2 regions of the Streptococcus iniae genome follow, and region 2 is predicted to be linked to the other one. Evidence: predicted binding sites of a transcription regulator. Region 2 holds the regulator's gene; the other holds the start of a gene.
The links. Region 2 encodes HrcA, which represses chaperone genes, less so after heat shock. Its sites were predicted from a motif close to TTAGCACTCNNNNNNNNNGAGTGCTAA; they were not measured.
Positions count from the first base shown of each region.

Region 1 (10,928 bases), 330 kb from region 2:
AAGAGGATGGCCATATCATTTTGTTTGTGGATGAACTACACACAATAATGGGTTCAGGAAGTGGCATTGACAGTACATTAGATGCAGCCAATATCTTAAAACCAGCCCTATCACGTGGGACGCTTCATATGGTTGGCGCAACAACCCAAGAAGAATATCAAAAACACATTGAAAAAGATGCAGCTCTCTCAAGACGTTTTGCTAAAGTTTTAATTGAAGAACCCAATTTAGAAGATGCTTATGCTATTATTTCAGGGCTTAAATCATCTTATGAGCAATTTCATAATGTGCTTATTTCTGACGAGGCGGCTCGCGCTAGTGTTAAGTTAGCCCATCGCTATTTAACCAGCAAGCAGCTTCCAGATTCGGCTATTGATTTATTAGATGAAGCTAGTGCTACTGTTCAAGGAATGGTAAAAAAAGACCCCCCATCACCTTTAAATGCTATTGATAAGGCAATCATAGAAGGTGATTTTAAGGCAGTTTCGAAATTGCTTAAGCAAGATAAGCCTAGTCCTAAATTAAAGCCAACTCCTGTTACAGAGGCTCATATTCTAAAAACCTTAAGTCAATTATCAGGTATTCCAGTTGAAAAATTAAGTCAAGCAGACAGTAAAAAATATTTGAATTTGGAAAAAGAGTTGCATAAGCGTGTTATTGGTCAAGAAGATGCAGTATCAGCTATTTCAAGGGCTATTCGTCGTAATCAATCAGGAATTAGAACAGGCAAGCGCCCAATTGGTTCCTTCATGTTCCTTGGGCCAACAGGTGTTGGTAAGACAGAACTTGCCAAAGCCTTAGCTGAAGTCTTATTTGATGATGAGTCTGCCTTAATTCGTTTTGACATGTCTGAATACATGGAAAAATTTGCGGCAAGCCGTTTAAATGGTGCTCCTCCAGGCTATGTTGGCTATGATGAAGGTGGAGAATTGACCGAAAAAGTGCGCAACAAACCTTATTCGGTTTTACTCTTTGATGAAGTTGAAAAAGCCCATCCAGATATCTTTAATGTTTTGTTGCAAGTTTTAGATGATGGGATGTTGACAGATAGTCGTGGTCGTCGTGTTGATTTCTCAAATACCATTATTATCATGACAAGTAACCTTGGTGCAACAGCCTTGCGTGATGACAAGACGGTTGGTTTTGGAGCCAAAGCCATTAGCCATGACCATACTGCCATGGAAAAACGCATTTTAGAAGAACTTAAAAAAGCCTATAAACCAGAATTTATCAATAGAATTGATGAAAAAGTGGTCTTCCATAGCTTGAGTCAAGAAGACATGCGTCAAGTGGTTATGATTATGGTGCAGCCATTGATAAATACCTTAGCAGAAAAAAGGATCTCCCTCAAACTTCAACCATCGGCCCTTAAGTACCTTTCAGAAAAAGGATATGATGTGGAAATGGGTGCTCGTCCTCTTAGACGTACCCTCCAGACAGAAATTGAAGATAAATTGTCAGAGCTCATTTTATCAGGTCAGCTCTCAGCTGGTCATGCCTTGAAAATTGGTATGTCGCAAGGGAAATTAAAATACGATATCTCTTCATAACAATCAAAGAGTTTAGTGAAAAACTAAGCTCTTTTTTCTTGACTATTTTTAAACGAGTGATAAAATAGTAAACAGATTTAGCACTCTTTAATAGCGAGTGCTAAAAATAACTTAAAATTTCATTTAATGGAGGTAGTAATCATGTTAAAACCCTTAGGAGACCGTGTTCTCGTTAAAGTTGATCAAGATAAAGAACAAACGGTTGGTGGTTTTGTCCTTGCCAGCGGACACCATGAAGCAACAAGACAAGCAACTGTTTTAGCCGTCAGTGAAACAGGTATGCGTACTATTACAGGAGAAGTTGTGCCTTCATCAGTTCAAGTAGGAGACCGTGTTTTGATTGAAAATGGTCATGGCCTTGCCCTTACTGTTGATGATGAAAATGTTACATTGGTTCGTGAATCTGATATTCTAGCAATTATCTCAAAATAAAATAGATCGGTAAAAGAAAGTAGGAAATCATATGGCAAAAGATATTAAATTTTCAGCAGATGCGCGTGCAGCAATGGTGCGTGGTGTTGATATGTTGGCTGACACTGTTAAGGTAACGCTTGGGCCAAAGGGGCGCAATGTGGTTCTTGAAAAAGCCTTTGGTTCACCATTGATTACAAATGATGGTGTAACCATCGCAAAAGAAATTGAACTTGAAGATCACTTTGAAAATATGGGTGCTAAACTTGTTTCAGAAGTGGCGTCAAAAACAAATGACATTGCAGGTGATGGGACAACAACAGCAACTGTTTTAACACAAGCTATTGTGCGTGAAGGTTTAAAAAACGTTACAGCTGGTGCAAATCCAATTGGAATTCGCCGCGGTATTGAATTAGCGACTAAAACAGCTGTCGAAGAATTAAAAGCTATTGCGCAACCTGTAACTGATAAAGCAGCTATTGCACAAGTTGCTGCAGTATCATCTCGCTCTGAAAAAGTTGGGGAATACATTTCTGAAGCTATGGAACGTGTTGGTAATGATGGTGTTATTACCATCGAAGAATCACGTGGTATGGAAACAGAACTTGAAGTGGTTGAAGGGATGCAATTTGATCGTGGTTACCTATCGCAATATATGGTTACAGACAATGAAAAAATGGTTGCTGATTTAGAAAATCCCTATCTCTTAATCACGGATAAAAAAGTTTCTAACATCCAAGAAATTTTACCTTTGTTAGAAGAAGTGCTTAAAACTAACCGTCCACTTTTAATTATTGCTGACGATGTTGATGGTGAAGCTTTGCCAACACTTGTGCTTAATAAAATTCGTGGCACATTCAATGTTGTGGCCGTTAAAGCACCAGGTTTTGGCGATCGCCGCAAAGCTATGTTGGAAGATATTGCCATTCTAACTGGCGGTACAGTTATTACAGAAGATTTAGGGTTAGACTTAAAAGATGCAACACTTGCTGCTTTAGGTCAAGCTGCTAAAGTGACAGTTGACAAAGATTCAACAGTTATTGTTGAAGGGGCAGGCAGTTTAGATGCTATTAAAAACCGCATTGGTTTAATTAAATCACAACTTGAAACAACCACTTCTGAATTTGATCGTGAGAAATTGCAAGAGCGCCTTGCTAAATTAGCTGGCGGTGTTGCAGTGATTAAAGTTGGTGCCGCAACTGAAACGGAATTGAAAGAGATGAAACTTCGTATTGAGGATGCTTTAAATGCAACTCGTGCGGCTGTTGAAGAAGGTATTGTTACAGGCGGAGGAACTGCTTTTGTAACTGTTATTGATAAAGTGGCTGACTTGGAACTTGAAGGTGATGATGCAACTGGACGAAATATTGTTCTGCGTGCTTTAGAAGAGCCAGTTCGTCAAATTGCTTACAATGCAGGTTTTGAGGGATCTGTTATTATTGACAAACTTAAAAATAGTCCAGCAGGAACAGGTTTTAATGCAGCTAATGGAGAGTGGGTTGACATGATTGCAACAGGTATTATTGATCCTGTTAAAGTAAGCCGTTCAGCTTTACAAAATGCAGCCTCAGTGGCCAGTTTAATTCTAACAACTGAAGCAGTGGTTGCAAACAAACCTGCACCAGAAGCACCAGCCATGCCAGGTGGAATGGACCCAAGCATGATGGGTGGGATGATGTAATAAACACTTAAAAAGTGAATTAAAGCTAATCGAGCTTCCCTTTTGGGAGGCTCGATTTTTTATCATAAAAAAAGAAAATTCTGACAAAATGCTTTGAGATTAGGAATTGATATGATACAATCAATAAACTAACTAATAAATGGAGTTATGAAGAGGGGATGTTGAGGGATATGTTTAAAGAAAGAAAGCACATTTTTAGTATTCGAAAAACGGTATTAGGGGTTGGTAGTGTCTTATTGGGAGTTCTATTAACAACAGGTTTTGTTAGTGCTGAGGAAATTCAAGGTTCTTCTGTTGCTGACTCGGGGCTAGTGGTTGCAAGTGATCCTGCTGTGGCACAACCTCTTGTGACTGAGACGGTTATCAAGAGTCCAATTCGCTATGTTGATGAGCCTGCCCAAGAGGTTGGTTATAGCGCTGTTCAAACACATACACAACTACAGCAGATGGAAAGACGACAGTTCAACGGATTGAGCCTACTGAAACGGTTATTGTTTTAGGAACAAAGGAAACGACTGTTGTAACGGAAACAATAAAGGCAGAAACAGTTTACAGTCTTGATACGAGTAAAGCTTATGGTGATAATCTCGTGATTAACCCTGTGGACGGTTCCACAGTAACAAAGACAACCTATCACATTGAGACAAAATCGACAGCGCCGGTTAGTGATGCGGTGACTTCAGAGGACTACAAGTGGAGTGATAGCAATTTTTACCACATTGATCAGACCAAGGCTTTGCCAAGTGACCGTCTGGTTATTAATGATTTATTTGTTGCTATGCCAAAGGCGACAGCTGATTATGAGTTGTCAGAATCAACTATTCGTGAATTGAATCAGTTCAGCGAATACCTTCTACAAGAAACTGTTACGACAACGAATCCAGATGGTACGACAACAAGGCAATCTGTTATCCGTAAAGTAACAAGTGAGATGATGGACCCTGCTAATACTGAACTTCGTCGTATTTTGGGTTTGTCAGATGATGCAGCTTTTTATTCACGTTTGCTTCAGAGTTCAAAAGAAGATTTATGGACAACCTCAGCAGAAGATTCAGCTAACACTATTGTTCCAATTGATTTGATAGCAGAGGCAGATGATTATTTGAGATATAACAATAGTAATGTCATTACAGATGCTATGTATGCAGATATAAAAGCAGATTACTTGAGGGCTAAAGAGGCAGAAAAGCAGCTGACTGCATTAGGTGTTATGACTAGCGAACAAGTCAATGATATGAAAATGATTGAGAGCCAATTTCAGTCCTTGACGCAACGCTATAATAATTACAAAGACACTGTTGCAACTGATTTTGATTATAGTCACACAAGCATGCCTCAAGAACAAAAAGCAGACTTTGAAGCACGTCTACAGACTTTGCCTGAGGAGATTCGCCGTGTCTTAACAACAGTTATTATTTATGATGGTGTTATTCCAGGATATGGTGAGACAACCTTGGGTCTTGCTAGTTCAGCAGACCGTAGTATTGAGCTGAAATATACGGCAGATACAACAGAATTGTTGGCAACAGTGCTTCATGAATTGACCCATATCATTGATTATAAGAGTGGCATTTACACAGAAGCCGTTGATAATAATACTGACAATGAATTAACGAGTGTTATGGGATTCTCAGACACTAAAGAATTTTTAGACGTTTACCACACTTATTTTGATCAGCCAAATGTTTGGTCATATTATCGTGATAACTCAGAAGAAGCTTTTGCTGAGGGCTTTAGTCAGTACCTTATGCACCGTTTCTTTAACAAGCCCTATACCATGTATCAGGCTTCTTCAAACGGAGATGCCTACTCGGTTCAAAGTGGAGGCTATAGCCCATTTGCTCAGAGTGAATACTACTTTGCAGGGCTCTACAATAGACTTTTTGAATATCCTAGAACAGCAACCGTTTTGCCATATAGCACCCTCACAGAAACAAAACTGCCAGTTAATGGTCAAGTTATTTATGGGGCTAAACCAGAGGAAACAACAAAAACAACAGTCTATAAGACCATTTATGTTGGAGACGAAACCATGGCCTATGACCCAAGTGGGCAAACAGATAGGATTCAATCAGGTACTAATGGTCAAGAAACCAGTCGTAGAACCTATTCACTAGACAGTAACAATCAGCTAGTGGCAACAGATACTATTATCTTATCAATCCCTGTTGAAAACCAAATCATTACAAAAGGCACTAAACCTCAAGTGACAGATAAAGTGCTTGTAAGAACAGTTGTCTATCAAGAAGTTTCGGATGATAGTATAGCGCAATGGGAAGTTAAAGTGATTGATCAAGGTCTTGATGGATTAGAGCAATCTGTTACAAGTTATCAGGTTGATTCTGTAACAGGAGAAATAACTTCACAAACCACAAAGACAATCCTTGCTGAAATGCGTCCGATGATTGTACACTATCGTATTGGAAGCGACCGTGTCACGCATATCGCAAAAGGCGTTAATTATATAGAGGATGCTAGCCTTGATAAAGGTAAGCAAGTAACCGTTTTTGAAGGTCAAGATGGGCGTTCAACGGAAGCTTTAGTATCTTATCATTTTGTTGAAGCAGGTGCTGACAGTCATTTCGAAGCCATTTTATATTCGGAACCTCTTGTTATTGCAGCACAAAATACAGTGATTGCGGTGGGAACTAAGGAGCTGCCACTTGTTGTGGAACCCGAAAAAGTTGAGACTCCTCAAGCCATAGAAGAAGCTGGGGAAACAGTCGTTACAGAAACTAAAAACCAAGTAGCCCCTAAAGTAAGACTAGCAGCTGTGGCAGAAATGGCGACACCAACAGTGAAAAACCAAGAACTTCCAGTAGCAGGAGAAAAAGATTCATTATTGCTAACGCTGGTAACAAGTAGTTTATTATTTGGAATGGCAGCTAGCTTTTTCAAAAAAGAAAAAAACTAAAAAAATCAGACCGAGTGTCTGATTTTTTTAGTGCTGACAGTCAAAAACCAAGCTTGGAATTCTCCGAGCTTGGTTTGAGATTATGAAAAAGAAAAGTTTTAGGATGCTTATATTATGTCTTATAAAGCTTAAAAAAGGCTTAATTAAGTTATAAGATAGATTAGATGTTTTCGTTAAGCTTTTTTTAAGTCTTAGACCTTATTCTTAATCTATCCCTAAAACAGAAATTTAGCCAGTAGTTATTGGCTTAGTTTCTCATAACCTCCTAAGAAGCACCTGATAGATGTCAGGTGCTTCTGGTTTTGTTCCTCAGTTGGCTTTCTTAGCTTTTTTAGAAGTTTCTTTTACTAATTTTGCTTCAATTTCTTTAAGGCGTTTAAATGTTTTTTCTGCTCGTTCTTTTGAGGAATTTGTTGCTTTTTCAGCAGCAGCTTTAGGATCTGTTTTAACCAATTCGGTTAATTCCTGATTGCTTTTATCTTGCTCGGTCATCCAAGTTTTTTCGAGCGCTTTAATCTCATCGATGATGTGATTTCCATATTTTTTTGGATGGGCAGCAAGGATATCATTGATGTGCGAAATTGTCCAATACCAAGAGTCTTTATTGTATTTAGTACTCTTTTCTTTGTAAGCGGAGTAAGTGTCTGTAATATTAGCTAAGTATGGCAAATACGGTGCATTTCGTGGGCTACCAATAGATAACCACATGACACCACCACCTAATTCAGCAGGCATTTCTTCTTTAAGCTGGAAGATGTGAGCTTCCATGACATTTTGGTTTGAAATAGGGTAGGCATAGCCTTTAACAGCATCTTTGGATTTTGGTTTCCCTTTGCCATCAAGCTCCATTTGGTCTAAAGGTTTTAAATCCAGACCTTCAAATCGGTTACGTTGTAAGGCCATAGCGTCTTCTAAAGTCAATTTTTTGTCAGTGCTTTGAAGTAACTCATAATTATCATCCTTGTAAGTAACTTTAGCATCAGGGTCAATGGATTTGATTCCGGAAAATACCCGAGAACGATTGGCATCACTCATTTTAGGATTATATGATTGTGCAATATGGAATTGGCCATCAACTTCCTTATACGTTTTGGCTTTCTTAGCGATAACTTGAACATCCTCTGAAGCAATGGTGTTTTCCTTATCTTCAAAGTTAACATGGCCAAGGTAGAAGGTATTTGGGAAAACAGCAAATTTGTCATCAGGGAATTTGATGGCTACATACTGGTGGCCAGATAAGATTTCCATGTACCAAATGCCGTCTTTATCAGCTAAAGTAACAATATTGCCTTCAGCAGATCCCTTTTCTGTAACAATTTTAGCAATGAGTTCAACCCCTTCACGAGCTGTCTTAATGCTAGGGAGAATGACACTGGTCATTGATGACTCAGCAAGACCATCTTTAACATAAGGATCAACTTTTTGAATGGCATCATTAGCTGAAGCTGATACCGTTGCTGACATAGAGACGCCATGTTCATTAAAGCCAGCTTCATCGTAGACACCAGCTTTAGGGGTAACATCTGGAACGGCAGTGTATTTGAAAGAGTGAGCTGGTAATTCATATTTAAAACCATTAGCTTGGTCTTTCCACATATCCCCTTTCTTGTTGTCTTTAGCTGGTCTGACAAGGAAGGTCTTGTTGTGGTTGGGTTCGAGGTCTTCTGTGCGACCGTAAAGTGCAGTTCCATCAGCAGTTAAGTTTTTTCCGATAATAAAACCAGTGCAAGCCAAAGCTGTCTGTTGGATGCCGAGTGCTCCTAAGAGGGTGATCGTGCCTAAGGCAAATTGTTTCTTGTTCATTTAAGAACCTCCTAATAGTGTTAGCGCTTCCAATAATATTATAGGATAGTTATGAGTTGAATTCAAGTGATTTCCAATGCATTCTCATATTGTAAATTATCTAAATTTTAGAAGAATTTCTGGCCTCTTGGGTAAAAATTCTCCCTAACTCATGTCAAAAAACAAGCAATAAAGGCCTATTATTTGATATAATAAATAAAAGAATTGCAAGAAAGAGGTTGAAAATGAGAACTTTTTTTCATCAAAAGTGGGTTAAAAGAGCAGGCGGTTTTTGTGCGGCATTACTTATCATTAGCTTGGTCTTTACAGGTATTTATTGTTCTAAGGCTAGCTTGGTTAATCGCTATGTCAAAGCTCGTAGTAGCCAAAAAGCAACACCATTTGAAAATATAAAAGGCTACCTTGTTTGGTCTGATAATAATGAACAAATAACAAATGACGAAGCTAGGTACACTAATTTCGATATTTTAGACAAATCACAGCGTGAAGAATTAGCAACAGAATTGAAAAAAGCAACAGCTAATGATGATGTCTATGTCAAATCGGTGGGACGCAAATTTTTTATTTTCCCAGACTATCGTATTGCAGTTAAGCCAATGGCCTTAACCATTAAAACCAATGTGCCAGATGTGGATATTTTATTGAATCGCAAGAAGGTTACTGTTAGCACTTCTGAACAGTTTACAACTGATCTTAAACGTCTCCCTATTTCGGATTATACTGCAAGTTTAGATGGTATGTATAAAGACCGTAAGATTGAAGTTAGTAGAAAATATGATGGTCAGAGTAAGGTGATTGATTTAACAGTTACTTTTAAGAATTTTACTGTGACTAGTAACCTCAAAGACGGGGAACTCTATTTTGACGACAGCCGTGTAGGAACGTTAAGAGAAGGGGAATACAAGGTTGTTGATTACCCAATAACGGATGCTTCGCAGGTATATGTTAAAAAGAAATTTATGGATGGTGACCTCCTGTCCAAAAAGGCTCGTCTATCAAAAGTTGCAGAAGGGGCTAATGTTGAGCTTAATGTTGACAACTTACTCGAACAGCAAAAAGCTGGGGAATACCTCATTGCTGCTTTTAATCAGCTGATGGCCTATACAAGTAGTCGAAAGGACCCTGCAACGCTTAATGATGTGTTTGAAAATGGGGTTGACAATGTCTTTTACAAGGGCTTGAAAGACAGTATCAAGGCCAAACTAGAAACAGATTCAAGAAGGGCTTCAAGTCTTGCTATTCCAAATATTGTCCTTAATAATATGACGCAAGTTGGTAAGGAAAGTTACCTTCTGGACTTCTCGGCAACTTATGTTTTTGGTTATAGCGCTGAAACAGATCCTGATAAAAAAACAGCTGGAAATATCACACAAGACCTGAATGGTAAAGTGACCCTTAAGAAATCAGGGAACCATTATCTTGTTAGCCAATCTGGAACTAAAAATATTACGGTGACTGGTGAAACTAATCAGGTCAAACCACCTGCTCTTGTTCCAGAAGGCAGTGTAGGAACTTGGGTATTGGATAAGGATAATACCATCTATACCCTTACAATCTCAGAAGATGGCACTGTCACTCGCAAGACAGATTACAAAGACCCTAAGCGTAAAGATGAAACCATGACCGCTAAAGTCGTCAAGTTTGAAGATAGAGGCAATCACAATTACCAATTGTTCTTTGAGCAAGAAGTGTCAGGTTCAATCATGATTATTGGTGGTGGAGTTGGCGGTAGCGGCGTTAAATATACCCAAGGTGTTCACCTTGATGGTAATAGTTTAACCCCAGTTATTTGGCAGACAGGTAGTCAATCAGACTTTGATTTTAACAAACCTGCTTCCGGATTTAGCATGAAAAAACAATAAGAAAATGGGCTTCTAAGGAAGTCCATTTCAGAACGTAGACAAACCCTCTTATTGATAGAAAAATTGTTAGTTTAAAGGTTGACTACCACATAATTCAAACTCATAGAAATACTGTTATAACAGTGGTTCCATGTGTTTTTTTAATTTCAAGTAAAAGAAAACAGATTGAAGAAAATTGCCCAAAATGGACTTTTTCTTCAATCTGAAATGGGCTTCTAAGGAAGTCCATTTTCAAATGTTTGTGAAGTCGCCTCAAGACTCATTTTTTTGAGGGTTAAGGGGTGGGTGAAGCTGAGACGATGGGCGTGAAGCATAAGGCGTGAGCTGCTAAATTTATGGTAAAGAGGATCCCCTACAATAGGGTGCCCATTATAAGAGAGATGAACCCTAATTTGATGGGTACGCCCTGTATCTAGCTGACAATTAATCAATGTCTGCTTGTTTGCATAAGATTTCAGACGGCTAACATGCGTTATTGCCCTTTGTCCATTTTTTAGGTCTACCACCCGTTTTCTACGGTCAGACCGATGTCTGCCGATAGCTTGCCGATAAGTAAGGTCTTTTTGCTCCAAATGCCCATCAACCAAAGCCCAATATTCCCGATGAATCTGTCTTTTTTCTAAAAGTTGATTCATAATGGGTAAAATAAATGGGTTTTTAGCAAAGACAATAGCACCACTTGTTTCCATATCAAGGCGATGAATGAT
Region 1 is NZ_CP132230.1:2,066,905-2,077,832, reverse strand. Features, by position in the region: gene Q9317_RS10075 (ATP-dependent Clp protease ATP-binding subunit) at 1-1,550, shown strand, start outside; gene groES (co-chaperone GroES) at 1,692-1,982, shown strand; gene groL (chaperonin GroEL) at 2,014-3,642, shown strand; gene Q9317_RS10060 (YSIRK-type signal peptide-containing protein) at 3,813-4,142, shown strand; gene Q9317_RS10055 (hypothetical protein) at 4,232-6,556, shown strand; gene Q9317_RS10050 (C69 family dipeptidase) at 6,866-8,359, opposite strand; gene Q9317_RS10045 (zinc ribbon domain-containing protein) at 8,584-10,221, shown strand; gene Q9317_RS10040 (RluA family pseudouridine synthase) at 10,437-10,928, opposite strand, start outside.
Region 1: the regulator HrcA is predicted to act here: its motif matches at 1,628-1,654, upstream of groES (co-chaperone GroES).

Region 2 (10,928 bases):
GACAGACGGCTACTCATACGTTGATTTAAACCGTCAAGGTGTTCCATTGATTGAGATTGTTTCTGAAGCAGACATGCGTTCTCCTGAGGAAGCTTATGCTTACTTAACAGCCTTGAAAGAAATCATCCAATATACAGGTATTTCTGATGTTAAGATGGAAGAAGGCTCAATGCGTGTGGATGCCAATATCTCACTTCGCCCATATGGTCAAGAGGAATTTGGAACCAAAACGGAATTGAAAAATCTGAACTCTTTTAGTAATGTACGTAAGGGACTTGAATTTGAAGTTGAACGTCAAGCTAAAGTGCTTCGTTCTGGTGGTATTATCCGTCAAGAAACAAGACGTTACGACGAAGCTAATAAAGGGACGATTTTAATGCGTGTAAAAGAAGGCGCTGCTGACTACCGTTATTTCCCAGAACCAGACCTTCCTTTGTATGACATTGATGACGCATGGATTGAAGAAATGCGTACAGAATTGCCAAAATTCCCAGCAGAGCGTCGTGAAACATATGTTGAGACTCTTGGTCTTTCTGACTATGATGCCAACCAATTAACGGCTACCAAAGCCTTATCAGATTTCTTTGAGAAAACTGTAGATTTAGGAGGAGATCCTAAACAAGTCTCTAACTGGTTGCAAGGTGAAGTGGCCCAATTCTTAAATGCAGAAAATAAAACCATTGAAGCTATTCAATTAACACCAGAAAACTTAGTTGAAATGATTGCCATTATCGAAGATGGAACAATTTCTTCTAAGATTGCTAAGAAAGTCTTTGTTCACTTGGCTAAAAATGGTGGTTCAGCTAGAGACTATGTGGAAAAAGCAGGTTTGGTTCAAATTTCTGATCCAGAGGTTTTGATTCCAATTATTCATCAAGTTTTCGCAGATAATGAGGCAGCTGTTGCTGACTTTACATCTGGTAAACGTAATGCGGACAAAGCCTTTACAGGATTCTTAATGAAAGCAACCAAAGGCCAAGCCAACCCACAAGTTGCACAACAATTATTGGCTCAAGAATTGCAAAAACTCTTGGACTGATATTCACAAGATAAGATAAAAGAAGATAAGGACTGAGGGAGTCATCTGCCATCGGTCTTTTATCTTATAGCTATGAGGTATTAAATGACAGGTAAAAAAGGCAGTATCATGGTTTTAATTGCAGGAATTGCTTGGGGGATTTCAGGGGTTTCTGGTCAGTATTTAATGGCGCAAGGCATTGATGTTAACTTGCTGACGTCGCTTCGCTTGCTTATTTCAGGAATTGTCCTTTGTGGCTTTGCCTATTTTAAACAAAGGAGCAAAATGAAAAAAGTCTTAACTCAAAAGAAAATATTATGTCATATTATGCTTTTTAGTGTTTTAGGGCTTTTGCTGAATCAATATACATACCTGAATGCTATTAAATATACTAACGCGGGAACAGCAACTGTTTTGCAATATTTATCACCAGTCTTGATTCTGATTTTTGTCACTTCAAAGGAAAAAAGATGGCCTAGTGTTGCTGAAGCTGTTGCAATCGTATTAGCAATTTTAGGCACTGTTATCATTGCTAGTCATGGGCGATGGGATCAATTGGCAGTGACACCTCTTGGGCTTTTTTGGGGACTAACATCTGCTGTCACTTATGCCATTTACATTATTTTGCCAGCTCGCTTGATTGAGGAGTGGGGCAGTTTAGTTGTGATTGGTCTTGCCATGTTATTTGCTGGAGGTTCGTTTTCACTGGTGACTCGGCCTTGGAATGCTTCACTCGTTTTAACTTTTCCGATTTTGATGGCTTTATTTGGTTTGATTGCCATTGGTAGCATTTTTGCTTATACTGTTTTTTTGAAAGGGGCTAGTCTTGTTGGTCCTGTTAAAGGAAGTTTGTTGGCTTCGATAGAACCGGTTGCTTCTGTTGTTTTTGCCCTTGTTTTATTAGGGGATGTTTTTTACCCTATTGATCTTTTGGGAATGCTTTTGATTATGCTTGCGGTCTTTTTGATTTCGGTGCGTGACCTTATCTTATTAAGGCGTGAAAAAGCCTTTAATGCAAAAACATAGTCATCAATGTAATGAAAACTGAGAAATTATGCTATAATCTCATTAATTAGAAGGAGAACACTATGATTGGATCGATTATTGTTGGAGCTATTATTGGAATGATAGCAGGAAAAATCACCGAAAAAGGTGGGCAAATGGGTTGCTTTACTAATATTGCAGCAGGTTTAATAGGTTCTTCCGTTGGTCAAGCCTTGTTTGGTCATTGGGGAATTCATTTGGCAGGCATGGCCATTTTCCCATCAATCTTAGGAGCAGTGATTGTCATTGCAGTTGTTTCTTATTTTTTAGGAAAATAATCGAAAAAGCCCTCTGGAAATCCAAAGGGCTTTTTTGCAACATAAAAATGTCTTATCTTTTTAATGGTTGCATGCTTATTATAGTCTTCTTATATGTAGATTTGGTGTCAAATTGATGACAAAAAATGCTTTATTTGTCTTTCTTGATACCTTAGTGCAACTTTATTTGGGAATGCTTTAGAAATAATAGAAAATAAGATTTTTTTGTGGTAAAATTTAACAAAATATAAGGAGGTGCTTTCTATGAAAGCCATTATCACAGTTGTTGGGAAAGATAGTAAAGGTATTGTTGCAGGTGTTTCAGGTAAGATTGCAGAACTTGGATTGAATATTGATGATATTTCTCAAACCGTTCTTGATGACTATTTTACCATGATGACTGTGGTGTCAAGTGAGGATAAGAAAGATTTTACTGTTTTGCGACAAGAGCTTGACGTTTTTGGGGAAAAACGAGGCATTAAGATTAATATTCAAAGCACCGCTATTTTTGATGCTATGCATAACTTATAAGGAGAACTCAAATGGATATTAGACAAGTTCGCGAAACGATTGAAATGATTGAAGAACAACATTTTGATATTCGCACTATTACCATGGGGATTTCCCTTTTGGATTGTATTGACTCAGATATTAACCGAGCAGCGGAAAAAATCTATCAAAAAATTGTTTCAAAAGCGGGCAACTTAGTTGCAGTTGGTGATGAGATTGCGTCTGAATTGGGTATACCCATCGTTAATAAACGAGTTTCGGTAACTCCTATTGCTTTAATTGGTGCAGCGACGGATGCAAATGATTATTTGCCTTTGGCCAAGGCTCTTGATAAAGCAGCTTATGACATTGGTGTTGATTTTATTGGTGGTTTTTCGGCACTCGTGCAAAAAGGCTATCAAAAAGGTGATGAAATACTCATCAATTCTATTCCTCGTGCCCTTGCTGAAACAGATAAAGTGTGTTCGTCAGTTAATATTGGTTCAACCAAGTCAGGTATTAATATGACAGCTGTTGCAGATATGGGTCGAATTATCAAAGAAACAGCACAACTGTCAGACTTAGGTGCAGCCAAATTAGTTGTTTTTGCGAATGCTGTTGAGGACAATCCTTTTATGGCTGGTGCCTTTCACGGTGTTGGTGAAGCAGATGTGGTGATCAATGTTGGAGTCTCTGGACCTGGTGTGGTTAAGCGTGCTCTTGAGAAAGTTCGAGGAGAAAGCTTTGATGTTTTAGCAGAGACGGTTAAGAAAACAGCCTTTAAAATCACACGTATTGGTCAACTGGTTGGGCAAATGGCAAGTGAACGTCTAGGTGTTAAATTTGGTATTGTGGACTTATCGCTAGCGCCTACACCGGCAGTTGGAGACTCGGTTGCGCGTGTTCTGGAGGAAATGGGACTTGAAATGGTTGGCACTCATGGAACAACTGCAGCACTGGCATTGTTGAATGATGCTGTTAAAAAAGGTGGCGTAATGGCCTGTAACCAGGTTGGCGGCCTATCAGGAGCATTTATTCCAGTTTCAGAAGATGAAGGCATGATTGCTGCGGTGCAAAATGGATCGCTTAATCTAGAAAAATTAGAAGCCATGACTGCTATTTGTTCAGTAGGACTAGACATGATTGCCATCCCAGAAGAAACCCCTTATGAAACGATTGCAGCCATGATTGCTGATGAAGCAGCTATTGGTGTCATTAATCAAAAGACAACAGCGGTTCGGATTATTCCTAAAGGGAAAGTTGGTGATATGATTGCCTTTGGTGGTTTACTTGGGACAGCTCCTGTCGTGGCAGTTAATCCTAATTCCTCTGCCAGCTTTATTGCTAGAGGCGGCCAAATTCCAGCCCCTATACATAGTTTTAAAAACTAGTAGAAATACTCGCATGTTTTTGCGAGTGTTTTCATTTAATGCTATAATATAAAGGAGGATTTGGAGGATATTATGACTAAAACAAAACTATACATTGCTCGTCATGGCAAAACAATGTTTAATACTATTGGACGTGCTCAAGGCTGGAGTGACACCCCTTTAACAAAGTTGGGGGAAGAAGGTATTCGTGAACTTGGTTTAGGTTTAAAAGAAGCTGCAATCCCTTTTAAAGCAGCCTTTTCGAGCGATTCTGGCAGAACCATGTTAACCATGGAAATTATTCTAAGAGAGTCTGAAAATGAATTTCTTCCCTATACAAGGGATAAACGAATTCGAGAGTGGTGTTTTGGCAGTTTAGATGGGGCCTATGATTCAGAACTTTTCCTAGGAGTATTGCCAAGAACTAAGGCATTTGAGGGGAAAGAGAACATGAAAGATGTGACCTATCCAGAATTAGCTCAAAGTATTGTTGAAGTTGATACTGCCAATTGGGCGGAACCATGGGAAGTCTTGAGTAAACGGATTTATGATGGTTTTGAAGCTATGGCATTGGCTATTGAAAATGCTGGCGGAGGAAATGCCATTGTTGTCAGTCACGGCATGACCATTGGAACCTTTATGTGGTTAATTGATCCAAACCGTGAAAAACAATACATTGATAATGGTAGTATTTCAGTTGTGACCTATGAAAATGGTCAATTTGCTATTGAGACAGTGGGTGATATGACTTACCGTCATTGTGGGCGTCAGATAATAGAAAAGATGTCACATGAAAAATAATAACGTCTTAGGATTTCTTTTAAAGGGATTAATTGTTATTCTTTTCATTTCTTGTTTGTATATGTTTATTAAAGAAGACAGCACTCAAACCGTTCACAATCAACAAAGCAAACAAGTTGTAAAAAGCAGTCAGAAAAAAAATAAAGGTGCTCATTTGCCTAAGGTGTCTGCTACAGATTGGCAATTAACCTTGATTAATAGAGAAAATATGAAAGAGGAACTTAATCCTGTAGTGGTTGAGATAAATGGTATTTTTATTGATGAACGTATCGCAGATGCAACTGCGGAGTTTTTAGCTGCTGCACAAGCAATTGACCCTCAAGAACATTTAATCTCAGGTTATCGTAGTGTTGAAACACAAACGCAACTTTATCAGTCATATATTGAGCAGGAAATGGCTAGTGATCCAAGTTTAACCCCAGAAGCTGCAGAAAAACGTGTGCAAGCCTATTCACAACCTCCTAAAGCCAGTGAACATAATACAGGTTTGGCAATAGATATGGGAACATCGGATTACCTTAACCAAAGTTATCCAGATAGTGTTAAGCAAATTGAAAAAATTGCTCCTGACTATGGTTTTGTTTTACGTTTCCAAGAAGATAAAAAACACAGCACGGGTGTTGGCTATGAAGATTGGCATTACCGTTATGTTGGTAAGGAATCCGCGAAATATATGACAAAACATAATCTGTCATTAGAGGAATATATTGCATTATTGAAGGAGAAGAAATGAGAAATAGACTGAAATTCCAAGTGTTTTTGGTGATATTTGCAGCCTTTCTATTTTGTGTGATTATTCCGATGATTTTCCAATCAAAAACACCAGAGGCAAAACAAGTCGTTGCAAGTCCTTATACAACAGAAGAATTTATAAAGGTTATTAGTCGAGACATTAAACCACAAGCAGAAGCTTATGGCATTCGACCATCCCTTCTTATTGGACAAGCCCTTTTAGAGAGCCAAAATGGAACAAGCCTTTTATCTCACAAATACCGCAACCTTTTTGCTTTACAGGCAAGGACTGGTCAAGAATCAGTGCTCTTGGTAACAAGTCATCCTCTTGTTAATGCTGAAGCAAACAGTAAGGTTCGATTTGCTAGGTATAAAGATTGGCAAACATCCATTGAAGATTATTTAAGACGTTTAAAATCTGGTCAGGTTTGGGATAAGGAGCTTTATCGTAAACTTGCTACTCAAAAAGGTTATAAGGAACCTGCTAAAACCTTAGGTGAATACATTTATCCTTATGATAGCAACTATTCAAATAAGTTGATAAAAATCATTGAAGATCAGGAATTAACGCAATACGATTAAGGAATTAGCACTCTTTTAAAAGAGTGCTAATTTTTTGTGTTTTTTTCTTGACAAGCTCTTAATATGGAGTATAATGGAAATATAAGTTAGCAGTCTTTATATGTGAGTGCTAAGAGTGGAAGGGGTGGTTGCCTTGTGATTACGGAAAGACAAAATGACATTCTTAATTTGATTGTTGATTTGTTCACGCAAACACATGAACCAGTTGGTTCAAAAGCTTTACAAGCCAGCATTGATAGCAGTAGCGCAACCATTCGAAATGACATGGCTAAGCTGGAAAAGCTAGGTTTGCTTGAAAAAGCTCATACTTCAAGTGGACGCATGCCAAGTCCAGCTGGCTTCAAGTACTTTGTTGAGCATTCTTTAAATCTTGATAGCATTGATGAGGGTGATATTTATCATCTGGTCAAAGCATTTGATTTTGAAGCTTTTAGATTGGAAGATATTTTAGCAAAAGCTGGTCATGTTTTAGCTGAGATGACAGGCTACTCGGTAGCTATTTTAGATGTTGAGCCATCTCGGCAAAAATTAACCGCTTTTGATATCGTCCAATTATCAAATCATGATGCCTTAGCTATTTTGAATTTAGATGAATCAAAGCCGTTAACTGTACAGTTTGCTATTCCTAAGAACTTTCTAAGTCGTGACTTGGTTCGAATCAAAGAAATTGTAGACCAACGGTTAATAGGAAGAGAGTTGATGGATGTTCATTATAAATTAAGAACTGAAATCCCTCAGATTTTGCAAAAATATTTTACAGTAACAGATAATGTTTTGGATTTGTTTGACTATATTTTCAAAGGGCTTTTCCAAGAAACCATATTTGTTTCAGGTAAAATCAATGCACTCGATTACTCAGGTCTTAAAACCTATCAGTTTTTAGACAAAGAGCAAGAGTTAGCCCTTACCATTCGCCAGAGTATGGCTGAAAATGAGATGGCTACAGTACAAGTTGCTGATAGTAGCGAAGCAGCACTTGCTAATTTGAGTTTATTGACCTACAAGTTTCTCATTCCTTACCGAGGATTTGGCCTGCTCAGCCTTATTGGTCCGATTGATATGAATTATAGACGTAATGTTAGTTTAATTAATGTCGTCGGCAAAATACTGGCGGTTAAATTGAGAGACTACTATCGCTATTTGAACAGCAATCACTATGAAGTGAATTAGTAGAAAGCTGCGCTATTAAAATGAAAAAAGAAAGAGGTGCTTCTTTTGTCACAAAAACATGATGAAGACATCAAAAACGAAGAAATTATCGAAGAAGTTGAGCAAGAAGTAGAAGCTGACCAGCCAGTCCAAGAAGAAAGTCCTGAAAAATCAGAACTAGAACTTGCTAATGAACGTGCTGATGAATTTGAAAACAAATACCTTCGTGCACACGCAGAGATGCAAAATATTCAGCGTCGCTCAAATGAAGAACGTCAAACCTTGCAACGCTACCGTTCACAAGACTTGGCAAAAAAAATCTTACCAAGTCTAGATAATTTGGAGCGAGCATTGGCAGTTGAAGGCTTAACAGATGATGTTAAAAAAGGCCTCGAGATGGTTCAAGAAAGCTTAGTTCAAGCCCTTAAAGAAGAAGGTATTGAAGAAGTAACAGTTGAAAGTTTTGACCATAATTTGCACATGGCTGTCCAAACCTTACCTGCTGATGACGAACATCCAGCAGATACCATTGCTCAAGTCTTCCAAAAAGGCTACAAATTACATGAACGTCTATTAAGACCAGCAATGGTTATTGTTTATAATTAGCTATTTCTGATGGTTGCTAAAGTAACTCATCAGAAACCGGCAATCGCTGTGGGCGAATTGCCTAAGCTACTTACTAGCTCACGATTAAAATAAATGTGATTTTAATCGCTCCCGTCGCAATAAACAACTTGACCGAAAAGTCGTAAAACTACTAAGCTAGATAACAAGGTGCACTTTGTTCCGCGTCAGTAATGAAGCGAACGAAGTGAGTTGATCCGATATTTTCCTCCGTGGTGAGAGTAACAGTTGCCTTAGTAACTGTTACGAGGGAACTCTGCATGAGGTCGCTCCCGTCCCCACCATCTAAGGAAAATATCAAAAGAAAAAATTAATATTAAAGAGGAATAAAAAATGTCTAAAATTATCGGTATTGACTTAGGAACAACTAACTCAGCAGTAGCAGTTCTTGAAGGAACTGAATCAAAAATCATTGCTAACCCAGAAGGAAATCGTACAACACCTTCAGTAGTATCATTCAAAAATGGTGAAATCATCGTTGGTGATGCTGCAAAACGCCAAGCTGTTACAAACCCAGAAACAATCATCTCAATCAAATCAAAAATGGGTACTTCTGAAAAAGTTTCTGCAAATGGTAAAGAATATACACCACAAGAAATTTCAGCAATGATTCTTCAATACCTTAAAGGTTATGCTGAAGATTATCTTGGTGAAACAGTTACCAAAGCAGTTATCACAGTTCCTGCATACTTCAACGATGCTCAACGTCAAGCAACAAAAGACGCTGGTAAAATTGCAGGTCTTGAAGTAGAACGTATCGTTAACGAACCAACTGCAGCAGCACTTGCTTACGGTATGGATAAAACTGATAAAGATGAAAAAATCTTAGTATTTGACCTTGGTGGGGGAACATTTGACGTTTCAATCCTTGAATTAGGTGACGGTGTCTTTGATGTACTTGCAACTGCAGGTGACAACAAACTTGGTGGTGATGACTTTGACCAAAAAATTATTGATTTCTTAGTAGAAGAATTCAAAAAAGAAAATGGTATTGATTTATCACAAGATAAAATGGCCTTACAACGTTTGAAAGATGCTGCTGAAAAAGCTAAAAAAGATCTTTCAGGTGTAACTCAAACTCAAATCAGCTTACCATTTATTACAGCTGGTGCAGCTGGACCTCTTCACTTGGAAATGAGTTTGTCTCGTGCTAAATTTGATGACTTAACACGTGATCTTGTAGAGCGTACAAAAGTTCCAGTTCGTCGTGCCCTTTCTGATGCTGGTTTGTCACTATCTGAAATTGATGAAGTTATCCTTGTAGGTGGTTCAATTCGTATCCCTGCAGTTGTTGAAGCTGTTAAGGCTGAAACTTGTAAAGAGCCAAATAAATCAGTTAACCCGGATGAAGTTGTAGCTATGGGTGCTGCTATCCAAGGTGGTGTTATCACTGGTGATGTTAAAGACGTTGTTCTTCTTGATGTGACACCATTATCACTAGGTATCGAAACAATGGGTGGTGTCTTCACTAAATTAATTGATCGTAACACAACAATCCCAACTTCTAAATCACAAGTCTTCTCAACAGCAGCAGATAATCAACCAGCTGTTGATATCCATGTTCTTCAAGGAGAACGCCCAATGGCAGCTGATAACAAAACACTTGGACGTTTCCAATTGACAGATATTCCAGCGGCACCTCGCGGTATTCCACAAATCGAAGTGACATTTGATATTGATAAAAATGGTATTGTATCTGTTAAGGCTAAAGACCTTGGAACTCAAAAAGAACAACATATTGTTATCAAATCAAACGATGGTCTTTCAGAAGAAGAAATCGATCGTATGATGAAAGATGCTGAAGCAAATGCTGAAGCAGATGCAAAACGTAAAGAAGAAGTTGACCTTAAAAATGAAGTTGACCAAGCTATCTTTGCAACTGAAAAAACAATCAAAGAAACTGAAGGAAAAGGCTTCGATACAGAACGTGATCAAGCTCAATCAGCTCTTGATGACTTAAAAGCAGCTCAAGAATCTGGCAACACAGAAGATATGAAAGCTAAACTTGAAGCTTTAAATGAAAAAGCTCAAGCTCTTGCTGTTAAAATGTACGAACAAGCAGCGGCAGCACAACAAGCAGCATCTGGTGCTGAAAGTGCAGAACAAGCAAACCCAACAGATGATGGTGTTGTAGATGGTGAGTTTACTGAGAAATAATCCTTAAAACATGTTTAAACACATGAGTAAGTGTCAGCTAACAGACTTACTTATGATGAAGTCACAAATCAGAGGTTGTACCCCAGCCTCTGTTTTTGGCTAGAAAGACCTGTACTTAAGGAAAAGTTAAACAGCTCTTAACAAGCAGTGCTTGCAAAAAGCATAAGAGTTGTTTTTCAGTGATTTATTACGCATTAATTCAATGAAAGGAATTGAACCCGACCTAAAAGTTGTGTGAAAAAGATAAACCGTATAGAAATCAGAATTTCTATCGATTTCCTATTTTCACTTTGCTTTTTACGGTCTTGGTATCTTATTTTATGAACAATACTGAATTCTATGATCGTTTGGGGGTGTCTAAGGATGCTTCTCAGGACGAAATCAAAAAAGCCTATCGTAAGATGTCTAAGAAATACCATCCAGATATCAATAAGGAGTCAGGGGCTGAACAAAAATATAAGGATGTTCAAGAAGCTTATGAGACTTTGAGTGATTCTCAAAAACGTGCGTCTTATGACCAATATGGAGCTGCTGGTGCCCAAGGTGGTGGTTTTGGTGGCGGCTTTGGAGGTGGTTTTGACGGAGGTGGTTTTGGTGGCTTTGAGGACATTTTCTCAAGTTTCTTTGGTGGCGGTGGTGCTTCACGTCATCCAAATGCTCCTCGTCAAGGTGATGACTTGCAATACCGTGTCAATCTAGATTTTG
Region 2 is NZ_CP132230.1:1,741,516-1,752,443, reverse strand. Features, by position in the region: gene gatB (Asp-tRNA(Asn)/Glu-tRNA(Gln) amidotransferase subunit GatB) at 1-1,039, shown strand, start outside; gene Q9317_RS08675 (DMT family transporter) at 1,124-2,044, shown strand; gene Q9317_RS08670 (GlsB/YeaQ/YmgE family stress response membrane protein) at 2,107-2,340, shown strand; gene Q9317_RS08665 (ACT domain-containing protein) at 2,584-2,850, shown strand; gene Q9317_RS08660 (PFL family protein) at 2,862-4,199, shown strand; gene Q9317_RS08655 (histidine phosphatase family protein) at 4,272-4,979, shown strand; gene Q9317_RS08650 (M15 family metallopeptidase) at 4,969-5,712, shown strand; gene Q9317_RS08645 (glucosaminidase domain-containing protein) at 5,709-6,293, shown strand; gene hrcA (heat-inducible transcriptional repressor HrcA) at 6,429-7,463, shown strand; gene grpE (nucleotide exchange factor GrpE) at 7,500-8,048, shown strand; gene dnaK (molecular chaperone DnaK) at 8,400-10,223, shown strand; gene dnaJ (molecular chaperone DnaJ) at 10,544-10,928, shown strand, end outside.